DNA from 4 places in the Aeromicrobium sp. UBA7512 genome. Region 2 is predicted to be linked to each of the others. Evidence: predicted binding sites of a transcription regulator. Region 2 holds the regulator's gene; each other region holds the start of a gene.
What was found. The regulator LexA, encoded in region 2, represses DNA repair genes until DNA is damaged. The targets are predictions, from matches to a motif close to TCGAACANNTGTTCGA.
Positions count from the first base shown of each region.

Region 1: a site for LexA is predicted at 2,312-2,327, ahead of recA (recombinase RecA). Genes of this name have one in related genera too.
Region 3: a site for LexA is predicted at 1,523-1,538, ahead of B2363_RS08585 (HNH endonuclease signature motif containing protein). Genes of this name have one in related genera too.
Region 4: a site for LexA is predicted at 2,266-2,281, ahead of B2363_RS07690 (HNH endonuclease signature motif containing protein). Genes of this name have one in related genera too.

Region 1 is NZ_DLNK01000002.1:170,103-173,862, forward strand. It holds gene B2363_RS01595 (GNAT family N-acetyltransferase) at 1-506, opposite strand, end outside; gene B2363_RS01600 (regulatory protein RecX) at 532-1,050, opposite strand; gene recA (recombinase RecA) at 1,050-2,165, opposite strand; gene B2363_RS01610 (type 1 glutamine amidotransferase domain-containing protein) at 2,449-2,997, opposite strand; gene B2363_RS01615 (DUF3046 domain-containing protein) at 3,012-3,206, opposite strand; gene B2363_RS01620 (helix-turn-helix domain-containing protein) at 3,203-3,490, opposite strand; gene B2363_RS01625 (CinA family protein) at 3,505-3,760, opposite strand, start outside.
Region 2 is NZ_DLNK01000003.1:171,942-175,701, forward strand. It holds gene B2363_RS02710 (carboxypeptidase-like regulatory domain-containing protein) at 1-1,409, shown strand, start outside; gene galE (UDP-glucose 4-epimerase GalE) at 1,432-2,400, shown strand; gene lexA (transcriptional repressor LexA) at 2,410-3,096, opposite strand; gene B2363_RS02725 (hypothetical protein) at 3,179-3,487, shown strand; gene B2363_RS02730 (hemerythrin domain-containing protein) at 3,503-3,760, opposite strand, start outside.
Region 3 is NZ_DLNK01000005.1:442,951-446,710, reverse strand. It holds gene B2363_RS08595 (LysE/ArgO family amino acid transporter) at 1-410, opposite strand, end outside; gene B2363_RS08590 (LysR family transcriptional regulator ArgP) at 450-1,325, shown strand; gene B2363_RS08585 (HNH endonuclease signature motif containing protein) at 1,549-2,706, shown strand; gene era (GTPase Era) at 2,703-3,629, opposite strand; gene B2363_RS08575 (cytidine deaminase) at 3,626-3,760, opposite strand, start outside.
Region 4 is NZ_DLNK01000005.1:262,838-266,597, forward strand. It holds gene B2363_RS07675 (hypothetical protein) at 1-106, shown strand, start outside; gene B2363_RS07680 (HpcH/HpaI aldolase/citrate lyase family protein) at 213-1,082, opposite strand; gene B2363_RS07685 (HpcH/HpaI aldolase/citrate lyase family protein) at 1,093-2,142, opposite strand; gene B2363_RS07690 (HNH endonuclease signature motif containing protein) at 2,300-3,574, shown strand; gene arsC (arsenate reductase (glutaredoxin)) at 3,578-3,760, opposite strand, start outside.

The DNA of each region.
Region 1 (3,760 bases), on a different contig from region 2:
CGCTGGGCCGTGCACACGACGTCGGCCCACGGCGCGCCCTCGGGTTGGATCCACAGCCCGGCCACGAAGCCGCACTTGGCCAGCACCCGGATCGAGCGGTGGTTGCGAGCGTCGGGAGCGGCGAGGAAGCGCGGTGCGTCGGGATACTCGGGCACCAGCACGTCGCGACAGAAGCTCCGGATCATCTCGGTCCCCAGTCCTCGGTCGACGAGGTCCGGATCTCCGACCAGGTAGTCGAATGCGACCGCCTCGGGGTCCTGGCAGCGCACCGTGAGGTCGTCGTCGGACGCGACGACGAAGCTCTGCAGGTAGCCGACCGGCACTCCCCCGAGCTCGGCGATCCACCTGCGCACCGGGTCCTCACCGGTCGGCCGAGGGACGAGGCGTCGACGCGCGTGCTCGACGTCGACAAGCGCCTCGGGGAACCAGGTCAGGACGTGCGGCTCGTTGCGCCATGACACGACCGCCCCCAGGTCGGCCTCGACCAGGGGGCGGAACGCGAACACGCTGACAGACTAGGGCGCGGCCGAACTACGTGGACTCGATCGCCACGTGATCGGCGTCGAGCTCGGCGCGGACCACGTCGAAGGCCACCTGCGGCGCGTAGCCCTTGCGGGCGAGCATCGCGGTGAGACGACGGACCTGGACGGACTGGTCGAGCCCCTGCACGGATCGCAGCTTGCGCTGGACCAGCAGGTGCGCGGCCCGGCGCTCGGCATCGGGGTCGACGTCGTCCAGGACCAGGTCGATGACCTCGGAGGCCACGCCCTTGCGCTGCAGCTCCATCCGCAGGACGGAGCGGGCCAGCCCCTTGGCGCGACTGCGCTGCTCGACCCACGTGCGGGCGAACCGCTCGTCGTCGACCAGCCCCTCGGACTCGAGCTGGTCGACCACGACGATGGCCACGTCCTCGGGGAACCTGCGACGCGCGAGCGCGTCGAGCAACTCACCGCGGCTGCGGTCGCGCGCGGCCAGACGATCCATCGCGATCGTCCGGCCCGCGACGATGACCGCCCGCGGATCCGTGTCCGGATCCGTGGGGTCGATCATCAGAAGTCAGCGGCCGAGAGGTCGCCCGCCAGATCGTCGACCACGGCCGCGGGATCCGCGGCCGGCTCGTCGACCTTCGCCCCGACACCGAGGTGCTCCTTGATGCGCTTCTCGATCTCGTCGGCGAGGTCGGGGTTGTCGCGCAGGAAGTTGCGGGCGTTCTCCTTGCCCTGGCCGAGCTGGTCGCCCTCGTAGGTGTACCAGGCGCCGGCCTTGCGGACGAAGCCCGCGTCGACGCCGAGGTCGATCAGGCTGCCCTCGCGGCTGATCCCCTGGCCGTACATGATGTCGAACTCGGCCTGCTTGAACGGCGGCGCGACCTTGTTCTTGACGACCTTGACGCGGGTGCGGTTGCCGACCATGTCGGTGCCGTCCTTGAGCGTCTCGATCCGGCGCACGTCGAGGCGCACGGAGGCGTAGAACTTCAGCGCCTTGCCGCCCGTGGTGGTCTCGGGGCTGCCGAACATCACGCCGATCTTCTCGCGCAGCTGGTTGATGAAGATCGCGGTGGTGCCCGAGCCGTTGATGGCGCCGGTCATCTTGCGCAGCGCCTGGCTCATCAGGCGAGCCTGCAGGCCGACGTGGCTGTCGCCCATCTCGCCGTCGATCTCGGCGCGGGGCACGAGGGCGGCGACCGAGTCGATCACGATGATGTCGAGCGCGCCGGAGCGGATCAGCATGTCGGCGATCTCGAGGGCCTGCTCACCGGAGTCGGGCTGGGACACCAGCAGCGCGTCGGTGTCGACACCCAGCTTGCGGGCGTACTCGGGGTCCAGCGCGTGCTCGGCGTCGATGAACGCCGCCACTCCGCCGGCCTTCTGGGCGTTGGCCACCGCGTGCAGGGCGACCGTGGTCTTGCCCGAGGACTCCGGCCCGTAGATCTCGACCACGCGGCCGCGCGGCAGTCCGCCGATGCCCAGCGCGACGTCGAGCGAGACGGCGCCGGTGGGGATGACCTCGATCGGGGCGCGGGCCTGGTCGCCCAGGCGCATCACGGCCCCCTTGCCGTACGAGCGGTCGATCTGGGCCAGGGCGTTCTCGATCGCCTTGTCCTTGTTGGCTCGCTCCTTGGCGATGTCCCTGTTCGAGGGGGTGGTGCTGCTCTTGGAAGCCATGCTGCGTCCTTCGTGTCGTCGACCGCTCTGGTCGGGGTGGCGGGCCATCTTCGACGGTAGGCGGACCCACTGACATGAATGAGCCTCGTCGACTCGCCTGTGGATGAACGCCCGACCTGACCGTCGGCCTGTGGAACGAGCCTAGGCCGAACACCTGTTCGACGGAAGCGCGACACGCCGAACAGCGCCCACGGACCCGCCCCAACGAGATGTGCTCCACATTCCACGTTCGAACAGGGCTCGAAGGTGGGATGCGGAGCACATCTCGGGACGGGCGGGGTCCTTACGCGGTCAGGGCCTTGCCGATCGCGTCGACGAAGGCGGGCAGGTCGTCGGGCTTGCGGCTCGTGATCAGGTTCCGGTCGACCACCACCGTCTCGTCCACCCAGTCGCCGCCGGCGTTGCTGACGTCGACCGAGAGGCTCGGGAAGCTGGTGAGCCGCCGGCCCTCGACGAGTCCGGCGGACACGAGCAGCCACGGCGCGTGGCAGATCGCCGCCACCGGGAGCCCGGACTCCAGGGCCGAGGAGACGATGCCCTGGGCCTTCGCGTCGGTGCGCAGGTGGTCGGCGTTGACCGTGCCGCCGGGCAGCACGATCGCGTCGGGCCACTGCTGGTCGAAGCTGTCGAGGGTGCCGTCCACGCGCACGGAGATCGTCTGCTCGGTGTCCCCCTGCATCGCCTGCAGCGAGCCCTCGTGGGGCGCGAAGACCCGCACGTCCGCCCCGGCCGCCTCCAGCTCGTCACGCGGCGTCGTGAGTTCGGATTCCTCGAAGTGGTCGGTCGCAATGATCGCGACACGCTTGCCTGTCAGGTCGGGAAGATTGCTCATCCCACGACGCTAACTCAACGTTCGCGGGCCGGCAGTTCGAGCGTGGCGTGCACGGCGCGCCAGACCCGCTGGGGATCGACGCCGGCGTCGAGCGCCTCGACCGGGGTGCGGCCGTCGAGCGCGGTGATGGCCTGCTGGCGGGCCCACGAGGCGGCATAGGACGCCCCCAGGGCAGCCTCCATGCGCTGCCAGAACTCGCTGTGCCTCACGCCGCGGAGGCCCGGGCCTCGTCGCGTGCGATGGACGAGACCGTGGCCAGGTCGGCGGCCTCCTCGAGCTCGAGGAGCGAGCTGACGTCGAGCAGCACCTTGCTCAGCGGGACCTCGAGCGCCTGCGCCAGGGCGGCGAGCAGCTCGGAGCTGGCCTCCTTCTGGCCGCGCTCGACCTCGGAGATGTAGCCGAGGCTGATGCGGGCCCGCTCGGAGACGTCGCGCAGGGTCAGGCCCTCGGCGAGACGACGTGCCCGGAGCACGTCACCGATGAGTTCACGCATCGCGGACATCGCCATCACCTTCCCTTGCCTGCATCAACGTTCGTGGAGCCGTTGTTCTTCCCCAGCCTATAGTGCAGGTCCGCCAGGACGGCGTGGACCGCCGAACGTCGGACATCGTCACGATCGCCGGAGAGGTCGAGTCGCCGCGACGTGACGCCGTCGGGGCCCGCGACGGCGACGAAGACCGTGCCCGCGGGCCGGTCCTCGGCGGGGCCGGGCCCGGCGACCCCGGTGGTGCCGAGACCCCACGTGGCGTCGAGGCGAGCACGG
Region 2 (3,760 bases):
AGGCCAAGGTCACCTACGGCACCATCTCCGGCACCGTCGCCCGCACCGGCGGCGCGGCCGCCACCGGCGTCAAGGTCGAGCTGTGGCGCCTGGGCTCGCGCAACCGCAACGTGCTGATCTCCACCGCCAACGACGTCGAGCGCAACGGCGGCCGCTTCTCCTTCCGCGTCCGCATGGGGGCGAACAACTCCCCGTCCGCCAGCTACAAGCTGCACATCATCGGCACCTCCGGCGGCGAGCGCCGCTCGTGGTGGTTCCGTGGCAACGGCGCGGGCGCCTTCGCCGGCGGCGCTCGTGACATGAGTGCGGGCACCACGATCCGCGTCACCCGCGGCGGGAAGTACCGCTACGTCGCCAACGCGCGCTACGCGTCGATCCGCGGCCAGGTCGTCAACGGCTCGAAGCCGGTCGCCGGCTCCGAGGTCACCATCGTGGGCCGTCCTCCCTACTGGTCCCGCTCCTCGCGCGTGCTGCGCGACCTGGACTTCATGTCCTGCGCCAACGTCTACGGACGCACCCGCACCAACTCCAGCGGTCGCTACGAGGTCGGGTTCCTGCCCACCTCCGGCAACCGCATCTACGCCGTCAAGCCCGCCGGTGGCCTGTGGTTCGGCGCCAACGACCGCGGGTGGGGCTCGTGCCACACGATGGTCAACCAGCGTGCCGAGGCCAGCTCCACGGGCCGCATGCTCCAGCTGCCCAACGGTGGTCTCTCCGGCCGCGTGCAGAACATCGGCCGGCACCGCACCAAGGTCTCGGTCATCGCCGGTGGCTACCAGGGCCGCTCCAGCTCGGCCAAGGTCGACCGCTACCTGACGATCCGCGAGTACGCGACGGGCCGCGCGATCCTCGCGTCCGACGTCGTCCGTGCCGGCAACGGCCGCCAGGTCAGCCTCGGCGAGGGCTACTACTGGTTCGAGATGGGCCGCCGCACCGGCTGCCACGCCTGGTACAAGAGCCGCTACAAGAACAACGACGGCTACTTCAACGGACTCGATCGCGGGTTCGAGAAGTGGAAGGCCAAGAACTACAAGATGTACCGCCAGCACTGCCGGGCCTGGACGTCCGGCACGTACAAGCGCGTGTACGTCAAGGGCTCGTCGATGCGCGTCGGCCTGAAGAACTACAAGGGCGGCTCGGTCAGCGGTCGTGTCACGGCGAACAAGGTCAAGCCGCGCACCGAGCTGATGATCCGCCTGACCTCCACCGACGGCAAGAAGGTCTACCGCACCGCGATGACCGACGGCGGCGGCCGCTTCAAGGTCACCGGCTTGGCGTCGGGGCGCTACCGCATCGTCGTCAACGCCGACTCGTGGCGCGGCATCTCGCGCGGGTTCTCCGGTCCGAAGACCGTCAAGGTCACGCGGGGCAAGAACAAGTCCGTGGGCACCCTGAAGTTCCGGCAGTAGCCCGGCGTCCTAGGCTGCCAGCATGGCGATCCTGGTCACCGGCGGAGCCGGCTACATCGGTGCTCACGTCGTCCGGGCCCTCGAGCGCGCCGGCCTGGAGTCGGTCGTCGTCGACGACCTCTCCAGCGGCCACCGCGAGTTCGTGCGACCCGAGGTCCCGTTCATCGACCTCAACGTCCTGCACGCGAAGCAGCTGGTCGACCAGCTCGCCGAGCACCACATCGAGGCCGTCATCCACCTGGCCGCGTTCAAGTACGCCGGGGTCTCGGTCGAGCGGCCGGCCCACACGTGGCGCCAGAACGCCGGCGGCACGCTGAGCCTGCTGCGCGCCATGGAGCGGCTCGACATCGGCGCGATCGTGTTCTCCAGCACCGCGGCCGTCTACGGGACCCCCGACGTGGAGACGGTCACCGAGGACACCGCCACCCGACCGGAGTCGCCCTACGGCGAGTCCAAGCTGGTGGGGGAGTGGATGATCCGCGACCAGGCGCACGCCACAGGCCTGCGCCACACGTCGCTGCGCTACTTCAACGTGGTGGGATCGGGTGAGCCCGACCTCTATGACTCGAGCCCGCACAACCTCTTCCCGCTGGTGATCCGGGCCCTCGCCCAGGGTCACCGCCCGCGGATCTTCGGCGACGACTACCCGACGCCCGACGGCACCTGCGTGCGCGACTACGTGCACGTGGCCGACCTCGCGGAGGCGCACGTCACCGCGGTGCGCCGGCTGCTGGCCGGCAACGAGCTCGCGCGGGTCTACAACCTGGGCAACGGCGAGGGGGTCTCGGTGCGCCAGATCATGCAGTCGGTCTCCGACGCCACGGGCATCGCGTTCGAGCCCGAGGTGATGGGACGTCGTCCTGGCGACCCGGCCCGCATCGTGGCCTCGGGCGCCCTCGCGGCGCGCGACCTCGACTGGAAGCTGACCCACACGCTCGACGACATGGTCGCCAGCGCGTGGGCCTCGCGTCCGGTCGAGCCGGCCGACTGACGCCGACCGTCAGACCCGGCGCAGGACCGCGGTGACCTTGCCGATGATCTGGGCGTCGGTGCCGTCGATCGGGTCGTAGGAGGCGTTCTGCGGCAGCAGCCAGACCTCGCCGTTCTTGCGGCTGAGGGTCTTCACGGTGGCCTCGCCGTCGATCATGGCGGCCACGATCTCGCCGTTCTCGGCGACCTGCTGCTGGCGGATCACGACGTAGTCGCCGTCGCAGATCGCGGCCTCGACCATCGAGTCGCCCTTGACCTCGAGCAGGAAGAGGGTGCCGTCGCCGACGAGCGAGCGGGGCAGCGGCATGACCTCCTCGACGCGCTCCTCGGCCAGGATCGGGCCACCGGCCGCGATGCGTCCGACCATCGGCACGTAGGCCGGCTGGGGGACCGCGTCGCCGCTGCCGGTCTCGTCGACCTCGGCCGGACGCGAGCGCATCGCGGGCTTGGAGTCGGGGAGGTAGATCTCGAGCGCGCGCGGCCGGTTGGGATCGCGACGGATGAAGCCCTTGCGCTCGAGCATGCGGAGCTGGTGCGAGACGGAGGACGTGCTGGCGAGATCGCACGCGGCGCCGACCTCGCGCATGCTCGGCGGGTAGCCGTGGGACTCGATGTGGTCCTTCAGGAACACCAGGATGCGCCGTTGACGCTTGGTCAGCCCGGTCAGGTCGACCGGCTCGTCCAGGTTCTCGCTCATGCCCCGACCGTAGTCCCGGCGGAGCCGCGGATCAAACACGTGTTCGACTCGGCGTGTCCGCCCGTGGCCTAGGGTGTGGGACGTGAGCTATGTGGTGGTGGGAACGCGTGAGGGCGACCGGTGGACGGTCGACGTGTCCGGGGTGGGCACGTCCACCGTCGAGGATCTGGCGCAGGTCGAGGCCTGCGCCCGCGAGGTGCTGCGCGAGCACGGCGTGGCCGACCACGCCACCGTGGACCTCCAGCTGCTGCTGCCGGACTTCGAGGTCGACCTGCGCCAGCACGGGGTGCCCGACCACGGTCTGGGCCCCGTCGAGCTGGTCAGCGGTGCGATCGCCCTCGTGGTGGTGGTCGGCGCGATCGCCTTCCTGCTCGGCCGTCTCCTCGGCTGATCGGGGCCGCGGGGCTCACAGCGGCCCCAGGGCGCTGTGGGGGTCGGCGTCGAGCTCCAGCGTCTCCAGGACCGAGAGGAGCCGGCGCTCCTCGAACCGGAAGTGGCTCTCCATGACCGCGGCGATGCCCTCGAGGTGCCGGTCGAGCTCGGCAGCCGAGGCGGAGCGGTCCACCGCGTCTCGCAGACCGGTGACGAGGTACTCGATCATCGAATGGTCCTGGCGCAGCAGGCGCAGGGTGTCGGCCAGGTCGGGACGCGCGGCCGCGATCGC
Region 3 (3,760 bases), on a different contig from region 2:
TGCGCGATCGAGCCGAGCAGCACCACGGTGTCGAGGTAGACGTGCGGGTTGAGCCAGGTGAGCGCCAGCGCCTGCAGCGCGATCGTGCGGACCGTGCCGGCCGCCCGTCCGGTGGCCTCGAGCTGCTCGGGCCGGAACGCGCGGCGGATCGAGCCGATGCCGTACCAGACCAGGAAGGCGACGCCGAGCCACGTGACGACGTCGATCACCCAGCCGGCACGGTCGACGATCGCGCCGATGCCGGCGACTCCCGCCAGGATCAGCACGAGATCGGAGACCGCGCAGATGGCGACCACGACCGCCACGTGGGCACGCCGGATCCCCTGCCGGAGGACGAAGGCGTTCTGCGCGCCGATCACGACGATGAGGGACAGGCCGGTCACCATGCCGGTCAGGAAGGGGTTCACCACCCTTCGACCGTAGGTTCGGCGTTCGATGAAGTCCAACGAATGTTTCTGCACAGCGTGAAGGAATGCTTAACTGGCACGGTGGACCTCTCCCCCGCCCAGCTCGCCGCTCTGGTCGCGATCGCCGACACCGGCTCGTTCGAGGCCGCCGCCGCGCGGCTCCACGTGACGCCGAGCGCGATCAGCCAGCGGATCCGTGCCCTCGAGAGCTCGGTCGGACGAGTGCTGGTGGGCCGCGGCACGCCCTGCGTGCCCACCGACGCCGGAGCGGACCTCGTCCGCCTCGGCCGCCAGCTCGAGCTGGTCTTCGCCGAGGCGTGGGACGAGGGCCCCACCGACCTCGCCCTGGCCGTGAACGCCGACTCGCTGGCCACGTGGTTCCGGCCCGTGCTTTCGGAGGTGGCCACGTGGGAGGGCGTCGCGCTGCGCCTGCGCGTGGAGGACGAGGGCCACAGTCACGACCTGCTGCGTCGCGGCGAGGTGGTGGCCGCGGTGACCAGCGACCCGTCCCCGGTCCAGGGCTGCTCGGTCACCCCGCTCGGCGCGATGCGCTACCTCCCGGTCGCTCATCCGCGCCTGCTCGGGCCCGGCGGACGTCCCGACTGGTCGGCCATGCCGATGGTGGTGTTCAACGCCAAGGACCGCCTCCAGCACGAGCAGCTGCGCCGGCACACCGACACCGATCCGGCGGTCGTCCACGAGGTCCCCTCGTCCGACGACTTCCGCGCAGCCGTCGAGGCCGGGCTCGGCTGGGGCCTGCTGCCCGAGACGCAGGCCCGAGCCGCCCTCGACGACGCCCGGCTCGTCCGGCTCGGCCGCTCGGTGACCCGGGTGGCGCTCTACTGGCAGCGCTGGAAGCTGGACTCCCCGCTGCTCGACCGGCTCAGCGGGACACTGCAGACACACGCTCCTCGGTGACGGCGAAGTCGGCGGCTCCCGCGGCCAGTGCAGCGAGAAAGTCCGTGGCGTCGGGCTCGGCCGCCACGCTTCGGCGCCACTTCCAGCGCGCCGTCGGGGTCTCCCCGACCGCCTACCGCGCGACCTTCCGCGTGGCGTGACGCCTCTGGAGGACCGCGTCTCGCCATGCGGGAATATCAGTCTGATTCAGCCGTAGTTCGAACGCACGTACTACGCTTTCGTCATGTTCAGGGCCCGGACCGACGACGAGGCGTTCGCTGACGTTCGTCGCGAGCAGGCACGAGCCGAGTACGCCACGTGGAATCTCGTCCTGAACCACTTCGAGCGGGCGACGAAGCTGGTGGACGCCGCCGATCAGGCACCGGTCTCCAAGCATCACGGCCGCAGCGCAGTGGTGCTCGACATGGCGCAGCAGCTTGCCATCTCGGAGCAGCGCACGTGGGGCATCCTCCACGAGGCGCGCACCCTCCGCGATCGCACGCCGCGCGTCTGGGCCACGTTCCGCGTCGGACGCATCGATGCTGCGAAGGCCGGCACGATCGCCGCCCTCGTCGAGAAGCTCCGCACGCCCGAGGCCGTCGCGGCGGTCGACCACGCGGCCGTCGAGTACGCAGAGTTTCACACGGTCGGCGAGCTGCGGTCGTGGCTCCGGCGCCTCCGTGCCCGGCTCGAGCCCGAGCAGGTGGAGACCGAGGCCGCTCGCGCCACCGAGGAGCGCCGCGTCAACGTCGTCCATCTCGACGACGGCACGTCATGGCTGAACGCGCTCCTGCCCACCGGAGTCGCCGTGGCGGTCGCCGACCGTCTGACGCGCGCCGCGCGGGCTCTCCCGGCCATCGACGGTGAGACGGGCGAGCGCGACCGTCGCACGCGCGACCAGAAGCAGGCCGACCTGCTCGCGCACTGGCTCACCTCCTGCACCGGCACCGAGACCGAGATCCACGCCGAGATCGCGATCAGCATCGCCGCCACCGACCTCATCGGGCTCACCGACGGACCTGGCCTCACGCTGGACGGCGAGCCGGTGAGCAGCGAGTGGGTCCGCGAGCTCGCCCAGTCCGAGCACACGGAGTTCCGGCGTCTCGTCCTCGATCCGGTCGGACGGGTGATGGACACGACGGTCCTGGCGTACCGGCCACCGCAGTCACTGAGGGAGGCGTTGCGGTGGCGCGACGGCAGCTGCCGGGTGGCCGGCTGCCGGACCCCGGCGCGCAGCACCGACCTCGATCACGAGCTCGCGTACGACCGCGGCGGCACCACGTCGGCGGACAACCTGCGCTGCCTGTGCCGACGGCACCACAACATGAAGTCCCACGGACACCTCGACGACCGGCACCTCGACCGGGCGATGGAGCACGTCGAGCGCTACCGCGTGGCCTAGAAGCCGAGCTTGCGCAGCTGGCGCGGGTCGCGCTGCCAGTCCTTGGCGACCTTCACGTGAAGGTCCAGGTGCACCGGCGTGCCCAGCAGGCGCTCGATCTGGCCGCGCGAGTCGATGCCGATCTGCTTGAGCCGCGAGCCCTTCTTGCCGATGATGATGCCCTTCTGACTGTCGCGCTCCACGTAGACGTTGGCGCGCACGTCGAGCAGCGGCTTCTCGGCGGGCCGGTCCTCGCGGGGCACGACCTCCTCGACCACCACGGCCAGCGAGTGCGGCAGCTCGTCGTGCACGCCCTCGAGCGCGGCCTCGCGGATGATCTCCGCGATCAGCGTCTCCTCGGGCTCGTCGGTGAGCTGACCCTCGGGGTACAGCGGCGGTCCGGCCGGCAGGGTGTCGATCAGCAGCGAGGCCAGCAGGTCGACCTGCTCACCCGCCACGGCCGAGACGGGCACGACCTCGCGCCATGTCAGCCCGGCCTCCTCGCCGGCGGCGGCGATGTCCATGAGGTGCTCGGCCAGGCGGGCCGGGGTCACGAGGTCGGTCTTGGTCGCGATCGCGAACACCGGCTTGCGGCGCAGGGCCGCGATCTCCTTGATGAGGTACCGGTCGCCCGGGCCGATCTTCTCGTTCGCCGGCAGGCACATGCCCACCGTGTCGACCTCGGCCCACGTGGTGCGGACCAGGTCGTTGAGGCGCTGACCCAGCAGCGTGCGCGGCTTGTGCAGGCCCGGTGTGTCGACGAGGACGAGTTGGGCGTCGTCGCGGTGGACGAGGCCGCGAATGACGTGGCGGGTGGTCTGGGGGCGCGAGGAGGTGATCGCCACCTTGCCGCCCACGAGCGCGTTGGTCAGCGTGGACTTGCCGGCGTTGGGACGGCCGACGAAGCAGGCGAAGCCCGAGCGGAATCCCTCGGGGGCGCTCATGTGGACAGCACCGTGTCGACGGCACCGGCCGGGTCGGCGACCACCACGGTGACGCCCGCGCCGCCGAACTCGATCACCGAGTCGAGGCCGACCGGGACGTCGCCCTCGGTCACCAGCGCGGCCGCCTCGAG
Region 4 (3,760 bases), on a different contig from region 2:
CCTTGATCGAATCGTGGTCCTGGAAAGGATGAAGCAGCGCCGTCGCGCCGAGCGCCATGCGTCTGCTGTCTACAGCCAGGTCTGGGGCATTCGCGCCAACCGGTGAGCATCGCCGGTCGAGTAGCTTGCGAGCGCAGCGAGCGGCGTATCGAGACCACGTCACGTGATCTCGATACGCCGCCTCGCCAGCTCGGCGGCTACTCGATCGTCTTTCAGCGGCCCTGCAGGGCCTCGGCGTAGGCCAGGATCCGCTTCGCGTCGCGGATGTGCAGCTCCTCGATCATCTTGCCGTTGTACGTGGCCACGCCCTTGTTCTCGGCGGCGGCCTCGTCGAACGCGGCGATCATGCCCTCGGCACGCTCCACGTCGGCCGCGCTGGGGGCGAACGCCTCGTTGGCCGGCTCGACCTGCGAGGGGTGGATGAGCGTCTTGCCGTCGAAGCCCATCTCGCGGCCCTGGCGCGCCTCGGCGGCGAAGCCCTCGGGGTCCTTGACGTCGTTGTAGACGCCGTCGATGACGACCTTGCCCGCGGCGCGGACGGCCAGCAGCGTCCACGCGAGCGACGTCAGGACGACGGCGTTGCGGCCGGGCACGTGCAGGCCGTACGTCTCGTTGACGATGTCGTTCGTGCCCATGACGATCACGGTGAGGCGCTCGTGCGCGGCGGCGATCTCCTCGGCGCGCAGCAGCGCCTTCGGCGTCTCGATCATGGCCCACAGCTGCGTGGACTCCGGCGCGCCTGCGGCCTCGATGGCAGCCACGAGGTCGCGCACCTGCTCGGCCGACTCGACCTTCGGCACCAGGATCGCGTCCGGTCCGGCCTGGGCGGCCGCGGCGATGTCGTCGTCGTGCCACTGGGTGCCGATCGAGTTCACCCGGATGGCGAGCTCGCGGTGGCCGTACTCGCCGGAGGTCACGGCGGCGCACACGTTGGCGCGGCCGGTGTCCTTCGCGTCGGGGGACACCGAGTCCTCGAGGTCGAGGATCAGCGCGTCGGCGTCGATCGACTTGGCCTTCTCGAGCGCGCGCTCGTTGGCGCCGGGCATGTAGAGGACGGAACGGCGGGGGCGGATCTGCGTCATCTCAGGCTCCTCAGAGGTCGTAGGCCGCGGCCAGGTCGGCATCGCGCTCGGCCAGGGACTTGGCCAGGTCGAGCATGACGAGGCACTGCTTGCAGGAGGCGTCGTCCTCCATCTTCCCGTCGATCATCACCGCGCCGGAGCCGTCGCCCATCGCCTCGACGACGCGCTTGGCGTGCGCGACGTCCTCGGGGCTGGGGGAGAAGACCTTCTTGGCGATGTCGATCTGCACGGGGTGCAGGCTCCACGCGCCGACGCAGCCGAGCAGGAAGGCGTTGCGGAACTGGTCCTCGCACGCGACGACGTCCTTGATGTCACCGAACGGGCCGTAGAACGGGAGGATGTCGTTCATCGCGCAGGCGTCGACCATGCGCGCGATCGTGTAGTGCCACAGGTCCTGCTGGTACGTGGTGCGGCCCACGGTGAGGTCCTCGCCGGTGGGGTCCTGGCGCACGATGTAGCCGGGGTGCCCGCCGCCGACGCGGGTGGTCTTCATGCGACGGCTGGCGGCCAGGTCGGCCGGGCCGAGGCTGATGCCCTGCATGCGCGGGCTGGCCGCGGCGATCTCCTCGACGTTGGCGACGCCCTCGGCGGTCTCGAGGATGGCGTGCACGAGGATCTGGCGGTCGAGGCCTGCGCGGGCCTCGAGCTGGGCCAGCAGGCGATCGACGTAGTGGATGTCCTGGGCGCCCTCGACCTTCGGCACCATGATGACGTCGAGCTTGTCGCCGATCTCGGTGACCAGCGTGATGATGTCGTCGAGGACCCACGGGGAGTCGAGGCTGTTCACGCGGGTCCACAGCTGCGTGTCGCCGAAGTCGGTCGCCTTCGCGATGTCGACGAGGCCCTGGCGCGCCGCTTCCTTCTTCTCGGTCTTCACCGCGTCCTCGAGGTTGCCGAGGATGATGTCGACCTTCTTCGCGATGTCCGGCACCTTCGCGGCCATCTTCTCGTTGCTCGGGTCGAAGAAGTGGATCATCCGGCTCGGGCGGAACGGGACGTCGGAGCTGGGCTTCGGGGCGCCGACGGCGAGCGGACGCAGGAAGGCACGGGGATTGCGCACGGGAACTCACTTCCGTGGGAGTCAGGGTCCGGGCCAGTATGGCGCGCCGGGTGAGCGGCGGCGCGACGGGTCCGGAATCCGAGGGTGACGATGCTTGCTTTGTTGGGCCCAATGGACTAGTCTTGGTACATCAGTTCGAAGGCGGATCGGGGGATGCGTGGACGTCGTCAGTGGGCTCAGGTCGGGGCAGCGGTTCCTGGCCGACGCGCGCTCGCGCGACCTGGGTTCACTCGGCCCCGAGCAGCTCGCGGCGGAGGTCGCCGCGGTGCAGGCGCTGCGTCGCGAGGCCGACGCGCTGAACCTCGCGCTGGTGGCCGCTGCCGACCAGAAGGACGCCCACCGCGCCACCGATGCGCCGAGTCTGACGGCGCTGGTCGCCATGGAGTCCGGTGTGACCCGGCGCGACGCCGCGAGGGAGATTCGCTTGGCGAACCGGATCGAGGCCGCGCCGCGGGTGAAGGAAGCGATGGCGAAGCCGGGCATGTCGACGGCGAAGGCCGCGATCGTGACCGACGCGCTCGACACGTTGCCGACCGGGCTCACGATCGAGCAGCGCGACACCGTGGAGGCCGACATGGTCGCCGCGGCGCAGATGATGACCGCCGAGCAGCTGCGCCGCAAGGCGCGCCGTGCGGTCGAGGTGGTCGACGCCGACCGCGCCGACCGGATCGAGAACACTGGCCTCACTCGCGACGAGTCGGGCCAGCGCCAGCTGCGGGAGTTCTGGATCGGATGTCCCGACGAGACCACCGGACTGGTGCCGTTCGGCGGGAAGACGGATGCGGTCACTGCGGACATGTTGCGCGCGGTGGTGGAGTCCAAGACCAGTCCTCGTCGGCGTGCGCTCACCGAGACGTCACCTGAGGAGTCGAACCTCGAGCCGCGCGAGAAGGCGGGCGAGGCGTTCGCCGAGATCGTGCGCCACCTGCCGCGCGATGGCTATGGCAACCACGGCGGCGTCGCCGCCACTCTGGTCGTCACCGTCGACGAGAAGACCCTGCGCGGCGAGACCGACCGCGCCGGGGTCACCGAGTTCGGCACCCCGGTGTCGGCGGGCCAGCTCCGCAAGCTGGCATGCGGAGCCGGGATCCTCCCCGTCGTGATGAACGGGTCGAGCCAGGTCCTCGACGCAGGACGGGCGAAGCGCCACCACACCGCAGCCCAACGCGTCGCCCTCGCCCAACGCGACCAGGGCTGCGCGTTCCCCCAGTGCGACCGACCACCGGGCTGGACCGAAGCCCACCACGCGATCCCGTGGAGCCAGCACGGCGAGACCAACCTCGAGACAGGGGTCCTGCTCTGCTCACACCACCATCACCGCGTCCACGAGGCCCACATCGCGATCAGGTTCAGCACCGACGACGGCACACCCGAATTCCGCATCAAGAACCAATGGCAGCGCAACCACCGCTATCGACCCCTCGCCGCCTGAGGGTCAGAGGATCTCGTCGACCGACTCGATCGGTCGGGCCAGTCGGGTGCCCTTCTCGGTGACGACGAAGGGCCGCTCCACGAGCACCGGGTGCTCGACCATCGCGGCGAGAATCTGGTCGTCGGTGGCGTCGGCGAGGCCGAGCTCGGCGTAGTGCGGGTCGCGCCTGCGGACGGCCTGGGCCGG